DNA from 4 places in the Micromonospora sp. NPDC000121 genome. Region 2 is predicted to be linked to each of the others. Evidence: riboswitches for the same ligand, from Rfam matches in the RefSeq annotation. Region 2 holds a riboswitch; each other region holds the start of a gene.
What was found. A riboswitch is a leader RNA that binds a small molecule or an ion and turns the genes downstream of it on or off. The one in region 2 is predicted to bind cyclic di-AMP.
Positions count from the first base shown of each region.

Region 1 (3,847 bases), on a different contig from region 2:
GCCGACGCCGCGCGACGCCGCCGGGGCCGGCCTGCCGGTCGAGCCGGACGAGGCGTCCCTCTCCGCCGCCACCTGACCGGCCCGGCGCCTCGCGCGGGTCAGCGGTACGGGTCGACCAGCTCCAGGACGGCCTCGGGGGCCTCGACGTGGGCGTTGTGGCCCAGGCCGGGCAGGGTGACGACCGGCACGCCCAGCTCCTTGAGCTGGGCGTCGGTGACCATGGGGTCGTGCTCGCCACGGGCCAGCAGCACCGGCGCGTCCGTCGCCGCCAGCAGGGCCGGCAGGTCCGGCTCCCCCACCCCGAACGCGGCGGGGTCCATCGCCAGCCGCCAGCGGCCGTCGACCTGCCGCAGCCCGGCCTCGACCACGGGGTGGTCCGGCGCGAAGAGCCCGGTCAGGCCGGCCACCCGCAGGTACCGGCGGGCCGCCTCGTCCCGGCTGGCGAACCACGTCACCGGGCGGGCGGCCAACTCCTCGGCCTTCGCCAGCTCGGCCGGGGACCAGACGGCCTTGATGCCGAGCCCGACCACCGCGTCGACCGGCAGCCCGGCGCCGCGGGCGGCCAGCGCCAGCCCGACCACGCCGCCGAGGGAGTGCCCCAGCACGACGAGCCGGTCCCCCGCCGCGAGCCCCGCGGCGATCCGGTCGGCCAGCCCGGCGAACGAGTACGCCGGCAGCGGCGGCGACCAGCCGTGGCCGGCGAGGTCCGGCGCCAGCCACCGCCCCGCCCACCGGCGCTCCAGCAGCGGCGCCCAGGGCAGCCACACGTCCCCGGTCGCGCCCATGCCGTGCAGCAGCAGCAGGACGCGCCGGCCGTCCCGGTCACCCGATTCGTCGACCATAGGCCGCAGTGTGCCACCCGCCGTACGCCCCGGCGAGGGCCGTGACCCGGAGACGACATCGGGCGCCGGCTCCCGGTGGGGGAGCCGACGCCCGACGGGTGTCTTCTCAGGCGGAGTAGCCGCGGGTGGCGGCCCAGTTCGCCAGGTCGATGGTGGACATCCAGTAGGACGCGGTCGCCGGGTTCGCCGAGTCGGCGATCTTCACCAGCCGGCCCTCGTCCTGGTAGCCCACGACGGCGATGTAGTGGCCGCCGGGGAACGAGTGCCAGCCGCCGTCGGTGTCCGTGGCGCTGCCGGCGACGTTGACCACGACGCCCCGCCCGGCCGTGATGGCGGCGACCACGTCGGCCTGGAGCCGGTCCATCTGGGCCGGGGTCGCGGCGCCGCCCGGGATCATCCGGGTCCGGTACGGGTCGCCCTTCACCGTCGCGTTCAGCACCCGGGTGGTGTCCTCGGCGGAGTCGGTGCCCATCTCGTCGGTGCCCAGCGGGCCGGCGAGCTGGTCCTGGCTACGGTCGATGCCGGCGGCGCTGAGGGCGTGCCGGACGGCGGCCGGACCGCAGTTGTAGAAGGTGGTCTGGGCCTGGTAGTCGTAGTCCAGGGACTTCGCCTTCGGCGGCTTCGGCGGCTCCGGCTTGCGGGTCAGGTCCGGGTTCGGGGCGGCGCTGGTGGCGCTGGCCGAGGGGGCGGCGCTGGACGCGGCCGGGGCGCTGGCCGACGGGGTGTCCGCGACGCGGGCGTCGCCGCGCGAGGCGACGGTGCCGTCCCGCATCTCGCTCACGGCCACCGGGGCCTGTGCGGCGGCGGGTGCCTCGTCGGTGCCGGCCAGCAGCGCGCCGGTGCCCGACGCGAGCACGAGCGCCGCGGCCGACGCGGCGGCCACCTGGTACGGACGCTCGGACGTGAGGCGACGGAGCTGTCGCCTGAGGTGGTGCTTCACGGTTTCCTCCACGGGCTCGGGGGGTGAGCGGCCGCCGGTCCGGGCAGGGGGGACCGACCGCGCGGACGGCGTCCGGCGGTGGTGGACCACTCAGGGATGCGCCCGGAAATGCCGGGCGACGGGCGGTGACCGGTGGGTCAGCTCGCGGCGTGCGGCCGGGCTAGCCGGGGCACCGTGGCGCCGTGGAGGCGCCGGAACGACCGGGGGGCGGGTGGGTGCTGCACGAGGATGGAACTCCTTCCGACGCCGCCGACCGGGTTAGCTGACGGATTCGGGCGGGAAGAACGCCCTACCGCGGGCCGTGGCCCGCGGATTCACCCCGATGTTGCACTGGGTCCCCGGCTCGCCTGTGCACGATTAGGCGGGTCGGCGCGGCGTCGCCTCTTGCGATCGGGTACCGCACCGGACGGGCCGACATTACTGGCCCAGCCACGCCCTGCCAACCCGCTCCCACCTGCTTAAACCTTGATCGCGAGACTTTTTTTGCGGGCAGTTTGGCACTGACGTGACTCAATGGGATGACCGTTTCCCGGCGCACCTTTCGTCGATAACCGGACGAGTGGTGGACATCGACGCGGAATCGTCGGCGGGAATCGCCCGGGCCGCGCCGGATGACCGGTTCGGCGGCGCTGTGAGCGGCGTCACCGAAATGCCCGCGGCTCAGCCCGCCCGGGCGGGACGCCAGCGCGCGGCGAGCGTGGGCCGAAGCCCGGCGGGCTCCGGTCGGGCCGCCGGGAGCCGGCCCGGCCGGAGCCGGACCGCCGCGGCGTACGCCTCGGCGGCCAGGGCCCGCGCCGCCTCGGCGGCCAGGTCGGCGTCCCGCCACGCCGACCGTTCCCGCTCGGCGGCGGCCCGGTGGTCGGCCCGCCTCGCGTCGCGTACCGCCCGGGCCAGCGCGATCTCCTGCTCGACCGGGTGCCGGCGGGGATCCCAGCCCGCCCGGTGGCCGAACACCTCGCGGAGTTGGCGGGCGGAGAGATCACCGCGCCAGTGGGCCGCCACCGCCGCCTGGTGCAGCCAGCGCTCGCGGGCGGCGTACTCGGCGGGCGTGCGCGGGGTGCGCGGGGCGGGCAGGGCGGCGGCCCAGGTGAAGCGGCGGGCGGCGGTCTCCGCCTCGTCGTACGCCCGCCAGGCCCGGTCGGCCTCCTCCTGCGCGGCGAGCCAGTCGGCCCGCCGCCGCCGGGCGGTCCGGGCGGCCCGGTCCGCCGCGACGGCCACCTCCTCGGCGTAGCGGCGCAGGTCGGCCGCCTCCGCCGCCGGGTCGACCGCGGGCGGGGCGGCCGGCTCGTCGGCGGGCGCGACCCGCTCGGGACGGGCGACCAGCACGGCGAGCACGGTCAGGGCCAGCAGGAGCAGGGCGGACCAGATGGCGGCGGCCCGCGGCACCTCGATCAGGAACTGGTAGACGACGGTCTCCATGGTCGGCACCTCACGGGGAAGCGAGTGCGGCAGCGGGGCGCACGCGGCGCCCGGGTGGCGGGGCGCGGCAGCGCCACGTCCCGCCGGCGGACGGGTGCGTGTGGTGGACGGCGAAGGAAGGGCGCATCGCGCGACGCCGGTAGCGGTAGGGACCCTGCCTGACGCGTGCAGCGGGCGCGGTCGCGGGGCGCGGGCCCCGCGGGTGGCGGATCAGCCGCGCGGCGGGCCCCGGGGGCCGGCGGCGCCCGGGGTGCGCCCGGCCGGCGCGGGGGCCGGGCCGGGGGCGACGGCCCCGGCCGGGTCGGCCGGAGCGGCGGGGTGGCCGGGACCGGTGGCCGCCCGGTCGACGGCGCCGGCAGCCCGGTCGACGGCGCCGGCAGCCCGGTCGACGGGAGGCCGACCGACGACGACACAGGGGTCGGCGACGGCGCGGTGGTCGACGACGGCCACCGTGGCCACCGTGCCGCGCGGGTCGACGGGCGCCAGCGTGACGGGGAGCGCCGGCGCCGGGAGCGCCGGCGCCGGGGGCGCCAAGGCGTCAGCCGGGGGCACCCAGGTGTCGATCGAGGGCGCTCCGACCTGGGTCGGGGAGGCGGCGGGGAGGGCCCCGGCGCCGACGGCGAACGCGACCGCTACGGCGAGGCCG
Region 1 covers NZ_JBIAZP010000007.1:150,640-154,486, reverse strand. The annotation lists gene ACFY23_RS20960 (CDP-glycerol glycerophosphotransferase family protein) at 1-76, shown strand, start outside; gene ACFY23_RS20955 (alpha/beta fold hydrolase) at 99-842, opposite strand; gene ACFY23_RS20950 (C39 family peptidase) at 949-1,794, opposite strand; cyclic di-AMP (ydaO/yuaA leader) riboswitch at 2,015-2,156, opposite strand; gene ACFY23_RS20945 (hypothetical protein) at 2,443-3,201, opposite strand; gene ACFY23_RS20940 (hypothetical protein) at 3,412-3,847, opposite strand, start outside.
Region 1: another riboswitch for cyclic di-AMP. It lies ahead of ACFY23_RS20950 (C39 family peptidase); the one in region 2 lies ahead of ACFY23_RS01425 (NlpC/P60 family protein).

Region 2 (3,847 bases):
CCGATGGACTTGGCGTTCACGTACCAGTTGCCGGCGTGCCAGCCGACGTCCTTGGTCTTGATGTGCTGGGCGATGTGGCCGTCCACCGAGCGCAGGGTGTAGTGCCAGCCCACCCGCCTCGGGTCCTTGACCAGGTTGACGCTGGGCCCGAAGTAGCCCTCGGTGTCGTGGATGACGATGTACTCGATCTTCTGCTGGGTCGGCCGGTCGGCGAGGTCGTGGTTGCCGTAGTCCCCCACCGTGGGGCCGTACTGCACGTAGGGCGCCGGGATCCACTCGCAGGAGATGGTGTCGGGGCACTCCAGACCGTCGGGCCGGGCGACCTTGCGCAGGCCCAGCCGGTCCAGCCAGGAGCGTTCCGGCTGCACCGCGCGGGCGGCCAGGGTGACCTGCTGCCCGTCGTCGGTCACCCGGCTGTCCCCGGCGCCGATGGTGGCGTACACCTCGTCGGCGAAGGCCGCCGCGGCGTCGGTGCTGTCCGCGCCCGAGTAGCGGGCCACCGCGCCGTACCAGGCCGCCGGGTCGGTGTCGGCGCCGACCGGCGCGCCGATCTGCTTCTGGTACGCGGCCAGCAGCGCCGCGCCGCCCCGGATGTTCGCCGTGACGTCCGTCCGCAGCGCCTCCTCACTGGCGCCGGTCAGCTCGGCGGCGGCGTCGAGCGTCCGCAGCGAGGCCTCGGCGGGCGGCGGGGTGTCCGGCGGCTCGTGCGCCTCGGCCAGGGACGGGCGCGAGTCGTCGCCACGTGGGTCCTCGGTGCCATCGTCGTGGTGGGTGCCCCCGGGCAGCGCGGCGACGTACTCCGCGTCGGTGAGGTGCATCGGTCCGAAGCCGCCGCTGGTGCTCGGCGTTCCGGCGTTGGTGTCCCAGCGGGACTGCAGGTAGGAGACTCCGAGCAGGACGCTCTCCGGCACGCCGTACTCCGCCGCCGCGGCGGCGTACTGCTGCTGCCGGTCGGTCGTCGTCGCGGCGGCGGCGGATCCGGCGGCGGTGAGCGGCGTCGCCGTCAGGGCGGCCGCCACGGCGGCGGCCAGCAGGACGCGTCTGCTCCTCGATGTCGCTGACAGGTGCATCAGACCCCCAGGTCGGACGGGCGAATGTGGGGCCACCTTCGCCCCGGGTACCACCTCCGGTCAATACCTTTCCATGCGCCACTTGCCGAAGAAGGAAAATTTCGCCGGCCGGGGTGGCGCGCTCCCACCGGCCCACATGAACACGGTGTGTCACGGCGCGATGGGTTGCGGATCGATAACGGCCGTCTCTACTCTGGTCAATCGTCGGCCGGCGACAGTCCGTCCATCCCGGGCGGTAACGGTCCGACACCGCCGAGTCGCTCCCGAGCGAGCCGGGGACCCAGGTAACCCGGGGTGAATCCGCAGCACCTGCGGTAGGGCGTCCCCTTCCCGCCCGAACCCGTCAGCTAACCCGGTAGGCGGTATGGGAAGAAGGAGTACGGAGCCCGGTGGCACACCATGCCCCGCGGCCACCGTCGGCACGGTCGGCGCCCGCCGACCCGACGACGGCTGCGCCGCGCCCACGCTGGTACCGCTGCACCACCGCCCTCGCCGCCCTGGCCGCGTTCGCCGTCGTCCTGACCGGCGGCGCCACGGCGGCCCACGCCGAACCGACGGTCGCGGAGATCGAGCGCCAGATCGACGAGGACTGGAACAAGCTCGAACCGATCATCGAACGGCACAACGCCACCCGCCAGGACCTGGCCGCCAAGCGCCGGCAGGCCACCGCCCTCGCCAAGCAGATCGAGCCGCTGGAGAAGCAGGTCGACCAGGCGATGGAGAAGGTCGGCGCGCTGGCCGTCCGCGCCTACAAGGGTGAGAACGTCTCCGCCGTCAACGCCCTGCTGGGCAGCCGCTCGCCCGACCAGATGGTCGGCCAGCTCGAACTGCTCGACCGGTTCGCCCGGCATCAGCAGCAGGACGTGCGGCAGGTCGCCGAGCTGCGCGACCGGCTGGCCGAGAAGAAGGCGTCGCTGGACGAGATGGTCGTCCAGCTCGGCCGGACCGAGGCGCAGCTCGCCGCGAAGAAGAAGCAGATCAACGCCGAGATCGACCGGCTGCAGAAGCTGCGGCTACGGATCTACGGCAGCGGTGGGGGCGGCCCGCTGCGCCCCGCCCCCTGCCCGGCCAGCTATCCCGGTGGCGGGGCCGGCACCGCGGTCAAGTTCGCCTGCGCCCAGATCGGCAAGCCCTACGTCTGGGGTGCCGAGGGCCCGGACGCGTACGACTGCTCGGGCCTGATGCTCGCCGCCTGGGCGAAGGCCGGGGTCTCGCTGCCGCACAACGCCGCGCAGCAGCGCCGGGTCACCGCGACCGTCAGCCGGGGCGAGCTGCGCCCGGGCGACCTGGTCTTCTACTACAGCGACCTGCACCACGTCGGCATGTACGTCGGCGGGGGCTGGGTGGTGCACGCCTCCCGCGCCGGCGTGCCGGTGAAGATGAAGAAGGTCGACGACGGCCCGATCCACAGCTACGGCCGCCCCGGCTGAGGTGTCAGGAAGTGGCCCCTTCCTAACGCGTTCGGTAGAGGAAGGGCCCCTTCCTGACAGGCGACCGTCGGGTCAGCGGGTCGGCCAGGTGCGCCAGTGCTGCCAGGAGCGGCTCGGGGTCGGGCCGCGCTGCCCCTGGTAGCGCGAGCCGTAGACGGCGGAGCCGTACGGGTGCTCGGCCGGCGACGAGAGCCGGAAGATGCAGAGCTGGCCGATCTTCATGCCCGGCCAGAGGGTGATGGGCAGGTTGGCCACGTTGGACAACTCCAGCGTCACGTGGCCGGAGAAGCCCGGGTCGATGAAGCCCGCGGTGGAGTGGGTGAGCAGACCCAGTCGTCCCAGGCTCGACTTGCCCTCCAGCCGCCCGGCGAGCTGGTCGCCGAGCGAGATCACCTCCAGCGTCGAGGCGAGCACGAACTCGCCCGGGTGCAGCACGAACGGCTCGCCCTCCGGCACCTCGACCATCGACGTCAGGTCGTCCTGTTGCATCGCCGGGTCGATGTGGGTGTAGAGATGATTGTTGAAGACGCGGAAGAGCTTGTCCAGGCGTACGTCGATGCTGGACGGTTGCACCAGCGTGGGCTCGAACGGCTCCAGCGCGAGCGTGCCCGCCTTGATCTCGGAGACCAGGTCGCGGTCGGAGAGCAGCATCGCACCACCTTAGCGAGCGATCTGCCTGACCTGCGTGTCGGACTACCTGTTCGTACACGTGTTCGATAGAATGTCGGCATGGCTTCCTGGTCCGAATTCGCCGCCGACGAGCCCCGCCTCGCCGACGGGATCCGCTCCCTCATGCAGCAGTACGGGCCGGGCTTCGGCTATCTGGCCACCGTCCGCGCCGACGGCGGGCCTCGGGTCCATCCCGTCTCTCCGGTGATCACCGACGAGGGGCTCTTCTGCTTCGTGGTCGACTCGCCCAAGCGGCGCGACCTGGAACGCGACGGCCGCTACGCCCTGCACTCCTTCCCGCCCGAGGAGAGCGACGACGAGGCCTACGTCGCCGGCCACGCCCGGCCGGTCACCGATCCGGCCCGGGTCGCCCGGCTGGCCCGCAACCACCGGGCCGCGCCGCAGGTCGACTGGCGGCTGTTCGAGTTCACCGTCGACGTGGCGATGCTCGCCCGCCGCGAGCCGGGCGTCGCGGGCGGCGCCGGCGAGGGGCACGGCCGGCCCGCCGTCCAGGTCTGGCTCGACCCCCAGGCCGCCGCCGGCAACGAGGCGGCGCCCGAGACGCGGTCGGGCTGCGGCGGCCTCGCCGCCCGCCCGGCCGCCTGAGACGCGGTGTGGCGCCCCGGGCCGTCCCCGTCCGGGCGCCACACCGCCTCACCCCGACCCCGAAGACGACAG
Region 2 covers NZ_JBIAZP010000001.1:290,292-294,138, forward strand. The annotation lists gene ACFY23_RS01420 (peptidoglycan recognition family protein) at 1-1,070, opposite strand, end outside; cyclic di-AMP (ydaO/yuaA leader) riboswitch at 1,311-1,447, shown strand; gene ACFY23_RS01425 (NlpC/P60 family protein) at 1,460-2,500, shown strand; gene dcd (dCTP deaminase) at 2,573-3,151, opposite strand; gene ACFY23_RS01435 (pyridoxamine 5'-phosphate oxidase family protein) at 3,230-3,775, shown strand.

Region 3 (3,847 bases), on a different contig from region 2:
CGCGACGATCGGGCGACGGCGACGGTGGGGAGACGGCGTGCTCAGGCGGGATTCCTTCAGCTACACCGTCCAGGCGCGCTGCTCGCTCGCCGAGGCCGCCGGGTTGCTCGCGGACCCGGCCCGGCAGGAGGACCTGCACCCGCTGATCGTCCGGGTCCGCCGGGTGCCGCCCCGTCGCGGCGCGCGGGCCAGCTACCTCATCACCGACCGGCTGGCCGCCGGACCGCTGCGCGTGCCGGTCACCTACCGGGCCGACGTCCTGGTCGACGGGCCGGACGAGATCCTCACCGTGGCGCGGCAGTGGCCGGCCACCACGGTACGCAACCGGACGCGGCTGCGGGCCGAGCCGGACGGCGTGGTCCGGATCGACGTCGAGATCACCCTCGCCGCGCCGGCTCCGCTCTTCGGCTACGCCTTCCGCCAGGCGCGCGCCGCCCACCTGGGCCTGGCCGCCCGGCTCGGCGCGGCCCTGGACGGGTGCCCGCCGGGGTCGCCGCCCGCCTGAGCCGGGCTTCGGCGAACCCGGCGGCGTACCCGGCCGTCGGCGGCCGTACGGGGTTGCCAGGGGCCGTCAGGTGACCTGTCCCGGGGAGGCGTGGGCGCGGTAAGACGGTCGGCCCCGGTGACCCGCGAGGGGCGGGTCACCGGGGCCGGGGCGTCAGTAGACCGACAGGTGTACGTGGTTGGTGTGGTCGCTGGACGGGTCGCCGTTGGCGCCGCTGTACGACTTCCATCCGCTGCTGGGCAGCCAGATCTGCCTGTACCAGATCACGTAGAGCACGGCGAGCCGGTCGGCGTTCCTGACGAAGTACGCCGCCAGGTTGTTGCCGTACGTCCTGTCGCCGCCGGTGGCGTCGCCGCCGAACCCGCTCTTCTGCGCCGCGAAGTCGCAGGCCCGGCCCTTCGGGTGCTCGCCCGAGCCGCCGGGGCGGTAGCAGGAGACGTAGCGGGTGAAGCCGGCCGCCTTGGCCTGGTTGAGCGCGTGCAGGGTGCGCGGGGTGATGCAGCCGTCGGCCGGGGTGGGGTCGTTGACGCTGCACGACTCGGAGGGCCAGGACCCGTCGGGGTTACGCGGGGCCGGCTTCGCCGTCGCGGTGGAGCTGCCGCCCGGCCCGCTGCTCGACTGCGACCGGTTGGCCACCGTCAGCGCCCGCTCCGCCTGGTCCTTGCGCTTGGCCATCAGCGTGACCTGCTTGCGCTGCTCCCGGATCTCGCCGTCCAGGGCGAGCTTGGTGCGGGCGGCCTGGTCGCGGGTCTCCTGGAGCTCGCGGAGCGCCCGGTCCTCGTTGGCGGCCACCGCGTCGAGGGCGGCGGCCCGGTCCATGAAGCCGTCCGGCGAGCTGCTGTTGAGCAGGGCGGACGCGACGCCCAGCCGGCCGGTCCGGTAGGCCACTCCGGCGATCTCGCCGACCTTGTCGCTCCGCTCGGTCAGCTCGCCCTCGGTCGTCTTGAGCTGCGCGGCGAGCTGCTGCTGCCGCTTGACCGACGTGTCCAGCGCCCGCTTGGCGTCCAGGTAGCCCTTGCTGGCGGCCTCGAGTTGGGCCCGCAGGGCGGGCGTGCCGCCCTCCTCGTCCTGACCGGGGGCCGCGGCGAGCAGGCCGGTCCGGGAGGCGGCCGCCGCGGGGGCGGTGGTGACGGGGGCGACCGCGGCGCCGAGGGCGAGCGTCGCGGCGATCAGGGCCGCCAACCGGGCGGCGCGTCGTCGTACAGGTGCCATCACTGGCATACACGTGTCCTTCCGTCAGCCGCCGACCGGGTTAGCTGACGGGTTCGGGACGGAAGATCCCTACCGCTGACGCGGATGCACCCCACGAACATGGTTCCCCGGTTCGCCCCGCTGGGCGATTAGGCGGCGGCCACCGCCGGCACCGGTGGGTGCCGCCTGGCGGAGGCCGGAACCGAGCCTACCGGTGCCGGTGTGACTGGTGCAGCGCAGGTGACTGAGGGTGTCTGCCCGCTTACCGTCAAATCCGGCATAAGGCAACAATACTCTCCCAGATTTAAGGTTGTGCTCATTACCACTCAATCGACCCGCAGGCCCCGGGCGCCGCCCCCGGCTCGATCTGCAACGTCGCGTGCTCGATCTGGAAGTCCTCGTGCAGAGCCGTCCGGGCCGCGGTGAGCACCGCGCCGATTTCCGCGCCCGGCTCCATGGTCAGGTGCGCCGAGGCCACCTCCATCCCGGACGTCAGCGTCCAGACGTGCAGGTCGTGCACCTCGGCGACGCCGGGCACGGCCGCCAGTCGGTCGTGCACCTTGGTGACCTCGAGGTGCTCCGGCGCGGCCTGCACCAGGATGCGCAGCGCGGCGCGCCCGAGCCGCCAGGTGCGGGGCAGGATGAACAGCCCGATCGCCACCGCGACCAGCGGGTCGGCCCACCACCAGTCGGTGATGGCGATCAGCAGGGCCGCGCCGATCACGCCGAGTGAGCCCAGCAGGTCGCCGAGCACCTCCAGGTACGCGCCCTGAAGGTTGATGCTCTCCTTCGCCCCGGAGCGCAGCAGGGCGAAGGCGGCCACGTTGGCGAGCAGGCCGAGCACGGCGACCGCGAGCATCGGTCCGGCGAGCACCTCCGGCGGGTCGCCGAACCGGCGTACGGCCTCGACGACCACGTAGACCGCGACGCCGGAGAGCAGGACGGCGTTGGCCAGGGCGGCCAGCACCTCCAGCCGGTAGAGGCCGAAGGTGCGCTGCGGGTCCGCGCCGGCGCGCCGGGTCGCGGTGATCGCCGCGAGCGCCATGCCGATGCCGAGCACGTCGGTGAACATGTGCCCGGCGTCGCTCAGCAGGGCCAGCGAACCAGTGCGGAAGGCGGCCACCGCCTCCACCACCATCAGGGCGCCGAGCAGCGCGAACGCCGCCCAGAGGCGGCCCCGGTGGCGGTGCGCGGCGTTCGCGACCGACCCGTGGTGGTGGTCATGACCTGCGCCCACGCGCCCACCCTCCGTCACCCGTCCGGACCCGGTTCAATCTATGCTCACATCGCAATATGTGCAAGTGAATCCGGCGGCGGCCGGTACGGGTCAGCCGGTCGGGTCGACGGTGGTCAACCGCTGGGTGGCCCGCGACAGCGCGACGTAGAGCGTCCGTACGCCCGAACCCGGGTCGGCTCGGATCTCGCCCGGGGCCACCAGGACCACGCCGTCGTACTCCATGCCCTTGGCCTCCAGGCTGGTCACCACCTGCAGGCGCGGCGCGCCCAGCCCGCCCAGCCACCCGGCCACCTCGTCCCGGCGGGGCACCGGGGTGATCACGCCCACGGTGCCCTCGACCTCGGCCAGCAGCGCCGTGGCCGCCGCCACCACGGTGGTCTCCAGCTCCGCCGGCGACACCAGCAGCTCGACCGGGTCGACGCCGGTGGAACGCACCGCCCTGGGCAGCGGGAGATCCGGGTGCAGCCGGCGGATCTCGGCCGCCGCCACCGCGAAGATCTCCGCCGAGTTGCGGTAGTTCGTGGTCAGGGTGAAGTGGTGCCGCTTGCGCCGGCCCAGCGCCTGGTCCCGGGCCCGGGCCAGCTCCTCCGGGTCGCCGGTCCATGCCGTCTGCGCCGGGTCGCCCACCACCGTCCACGAGGCCAGCCGCCCGCGCCGGCCGATCATGCGCCACTGCATCGGCGAGACGTCCTGCGACTCGTCGACCACCACGTGCGCATACTCCCGGTAGTCCTCCGGGCGCTGCCGCGCCGCCTCGCGGGCCGCGCGCTGCCGGTCGGCGAACGTGCTCAGCTCGCGGACCCCGCTGGCCAGCCGGAACGGGTCCCGCTTCGGCCGGGCCGGCTTCATCGGCTTGCCGAGCAGCGCGTCCAGCTCGTCCAGCAGCGCGATGTCGGCGATCGTCAGCCCGGCGC
Region 3 covers NZ_JBIAZP010000002.1:200,622-204,468, forward strand. The annotation lists gene ACFY23_RS06950 (SRPBCC family protein) at 38-505, shown strand; gene ACFY23_RS06955 (hypothetical protein) at 659-1,717, opposite strand; cyclic di-AMP (ydaO/yuaA leader) riboswitch at 1,731-1,862, opposite strand; gene ACFY23_RS06960 (cation diffusion facilitator family transporter) at 2,016-2,933, opposite strand; gene ACFY23_RS06965 (AAA family ATPase) at 3,024-3,847, opposite strand, start outside.
Region 3: another riboswitch for cyclic di-AMP. It lies ahead of ACFY23_RS06955 (hypothetical protein); the one in region 2 lies ahead of ACFY23_RS01425 (NlpC/P60 family protein).

Region 4 (3,847 bases), 430 kb from region 2:
ACCGGTCGGGCCGGACGATCGCGGTGCGTGACCACCCCGCCACCCGGCGGCGACCCGCCTCCGCGGTTGCCCGGGCACGCTGAACCGACCGGGCCGCCGGCACGTACCCCGCCCTGGATTCGTTGGGAGACACTCGATGGGCGCCGACCACAGCCGTCCCGCACCGTCCGCCCCGCCGAGGGTGCGACGGATCCTCGTCGCGACGGTGGTGCCCCTGTTCGTCGCCACCGTGATCGCGGCCCTGGCGCTCTGGCCGTGGGACGCCCCGGACGCCGCGCCCGGCACCGATCCGCCCCGCCAGCACGGCACGGTGACCCGGGTGGTGACCGAACCGTGCCCGCCCACCCCGGAGGCGCCGGAGGGCACCCCGGGCGCCGCGGAGGGCCCCTGCGGCACCGTGACCGTACGGGTCGACGACGGCCCCGACGCCGGCCAGCAGGTGGAGACGCCGGTGCCGGCCGGGCCGGGGGCGCCGAGGGTCGCGGTCGGCGACGAGATCATCCTGGTCCAGCTCACCGATCCCGCGGACCCCTCGGCGAGCTCCTACAACATCGCCGAGCACCAGCGCGGCAAGCCGCTGCTCTGGCTGGTGGTGCTGTTCGCCGCCGCGATCGTCGCGTTCGGGCGGTGGCGCGGGCTCGCGGCGCTGGCCGGCCTGGGGGCGAGCTTCGCCATCCTGCTGACCTTCGTGCTGCCCGGCATCAGCGCCGGCAGCCCGCCGCTGCTGGTCGCGGTCGTCGGCGCGGCACTGATCATGTTCGTGGTGCTCTACCTCACACACGGGGTGACCGCGCAGACCTCGGTCGCCGTGCTCGGCACGCTGGGCAGCCTGGTGCTGACCGGGGTGCTCGGCACGATCGCCACCGCGGCGACCCACCTGACCGGCTTCGGCACCGAGGACGCCACCACGCTGTCGATGTTCCAGGCCGACGTCGACCTGCACGGCCTGCTGCTCGCCGGCATCATCATCGGCTCGCTCGGCGTGCTCGACGACGTCACGGTGACGCAGGCCGCGACGGTCACCGAGCTGGCCCACGCCAACCCCGCGCTGTCCCGGATGCAGCTCTACCGGGCGGCCACCCGGGTCGGCCGTGCGCACATCGCCTCGACGGTGAACACCATCGTGCTGGCGTACGCCGGGGCCTCGTTGCCGGTGCTGCTCCTGTTGACCGCCGACTCGCGGGCGGTGAGCCAGATCCTGACCAGCGAGTTCCTGGCCCAGGAGATCGTCCGCAGCGCGGTCGCCACCCTGGGCCTGATCGCCGCCGTGCCGCTCACCACCGGGCTCGCGGCCGTGGTGACCGGGGCCGGCCGGCGGGGTGGCGACTCCGCCGACGGCGGCGCACCCCCGACCCCGCCGGCGCCCCGGCCGGCGACGGACCGGTCCGAGGCGCTGGAGGCCCTCAGCGGCCCGCGCGGGAACACCCCCTCCGCCGCCCCCGCCGGATGGCCCGACCGAGACGGGAGAACGGACACCGCATGGTGACACTCCTCAGCGTGACCGATCAGGACGTCCCGCCTGATAAACGCGTCACTGGTCACCCTCCGCCGCTACGAAATAACGCATTTAGTCGGCTTAGGGACGTAGATCCCCAGGAGGACTCTCGGGTAACCTCGCTGCCGGTCACCGCCGAAGGCGCGCAGCGGCGCCTGCGGTGCCGCCGCCCAATCGCCGCCAGGCGAGCCGGGGACCCAGGCACGTGGGGTGAATCCGCGACAGCGGTAGGGGCCACTTCCGCCCCGAACCCGTCAGCTAACCCGGTCGGCGGTCGACGGAAGGGAAAACTGTGACGGCACCCCTACACCGCTGGTTGACACCTGTGGTGGCCGTGATCGCCGCCCTGGCCGTCTTCGCCGGGCCCCTCCCGGCGGCGGCCGCCCCCACCCCACCGCCTCAGCCCTCCGGCCACGGGGACGACGAGCCCAAGCTCCTCGACGACCTGATCGAGGCGCGGAACCGCAGCTACGTCCAGGCCAAGTCGAAACTGGAGAAGTCGAAGAAGCGACAGCTCGAGCTGGCCCTGGAGGTCGACCGGGCGCAGGCCGAGCTGGACGCGTTGGCCCCGCAGGTCAGTCAGATCGCGACCCAGTCCTACCGGACCGGCCGGATCGGCGCGGTGTCGATGCTGCTGGACACCCCCAGCCCCGACTCGTTCGTCCGGCGCGCCGCCGCCCTCGACGAGCTGAACCTGGTCAACGCCAAGAAACTCGCCGAGGTGAACGCGGTCAAGACCCGCGCCGAGCAGGCCAAGCTGGCGCTCGACGCCGAGGTCCGCGAGCAGCAGAAGCTGACCAACGAGATGGCCCGCGGCAAGCGCGAGGCGGAGAAGGCGCTCGCGCTGGTCGGCGGCAGAGGGCTGACCGACGGCAAGGTGGTCGCCACCTCGCCGGTGGCCCGGATAGCACCGGGTCGTACGGCCGACGGCGACTGGAAGCCTCTGTCCTGCACCGAGAACGACCCCACCACCTCCGGCTGCATCACCGCGCGCACCCTGCACATGTACAAGGAGGTCAAGCGGGCCGGCTTCAACCGCTTCGTCGGCTGTTACCGCTCCGGCGGGCCGTACGAGCATCCGAAGGGCCGGGCCTGCGACTGGTCGCTGCAGCGGAGCGGCTTCTCCCCCTGGCACAACGACGACACCTACATGTACGGCAACAACCTGACCGCGTTCCTGGTGCGTAACGCCGACCGGCTCGGCATCTACTACGTGATCTGGAACAGGCAGATCTGGTTCCCGGCGACCGGCTGGAAGTCCTACAGCGGCCCGTCGAACCACACCGACCACGTGCACGTGTCGCTGCTCTGACGGCAGCCATGCGACAGGGCCGCCCCGCGCCTGCGGGGCGGCCCTGTCTGGCGTCTGTGGCCCCTCGTCCCCGTCGCACCGGGCCGGCCGGGCGGGACCGCCGGGTGGCCGGGCGGGACCGCCGGGCCGGCCGGGGAGCAGACTGGCCGGTCGGGAAACGGGTCAGGCGACGGCAGCGGTGACGGCCGGTGGCGACGCCGCGTGAGCGCCGTCGGAGTCGGCCCGGCCGAGCGCCCCGTCGGCCGCGCCCAGGTCGGCCGGCACGGAGGCCACCACCCGCGCCTCACCGGCAGCCAGCCGGTACGACATGCCGACCACGGCGCAGCGCCCGGCGGCCACCTCGGCGGCGAGCACGGTCGAGCGGTCCAGCATCGCCTCGACGGTGCACCCGATGTGGATGTCGACGATGCGGTCGATGTCGTCCACGCCCTCGGCGGCTGCGCGACGCAGGCTGGGCACCACGGCGTCGACCACGGCGCGCAGGTGCCCGGCCGGGGGCGTGCCGGTGGCGTTCGTCGTACGGGCGGCTTGGACGGCGCCGCACGAGTCGTGCCCGAGCACCACCACCAGCGGCGTACGCAGGACCGTCACCGCGTACTCGACGCTGCCCAGCACCTCGGGGCCGACGGTGTGGCCGGCGGTGCGGACCACGAAGAGGTCACCGAGGCCACGATCGAAGATGATCTCGGCGGCGAGCCGGGAGTCGGAGCAGCCGACGATCACCGCGAACGGGTGCTGCCCGTCCGCGACCGCGGCGCGGTGCCCGGCGTCCTGGTTCGGGTGACGCGGGGTGCCGGTCACGAACCGCCGGTTGCCGGCGTGCAACTCGGCGAGCGCCTGCTCCGGATCGGTGGGGGTGGCGAAGGCCCCACGCATCGCTGCGGCGTCTGCCGTTGTCGGCTCCGCGGACTTCCGCTCCGGGCCCGGACGAGTGCCGGGCGCCCCGGGACGACTCATCTCCCCCACCTCGTCACCTCACGTGAAAGACCTGGTCACCCCGGCCGACGTCGGGCGCGGGCTGCCCCCACGTTCACACGCAC
Region 4 covers NZ_JBIAZP010000001.1:716,229-720,075, reverse strand. The annotation lists gene ACFY23_RS03485 (YibE/F family protein) at 137-1,486, shown strand; cyclic di-AMP (ydaO/yuaA leader) riboswitch at 1,653-1,784, shown strand; gene ACFY23_RS03480 (hypothetical protein) at 1,788-2,807, shown strand; gene ACFY23_RS03475 (carbonic anhydrase) at 2,970-3,764, opposite strand.
Region 4: another riboswitch for cyclic di-AMP. It lies ahead of ACFY23_RS03480 (hypothetical protein); the one in region 2 lies ahead of ACFY23_RS01425 (NlpC/P60 family protein).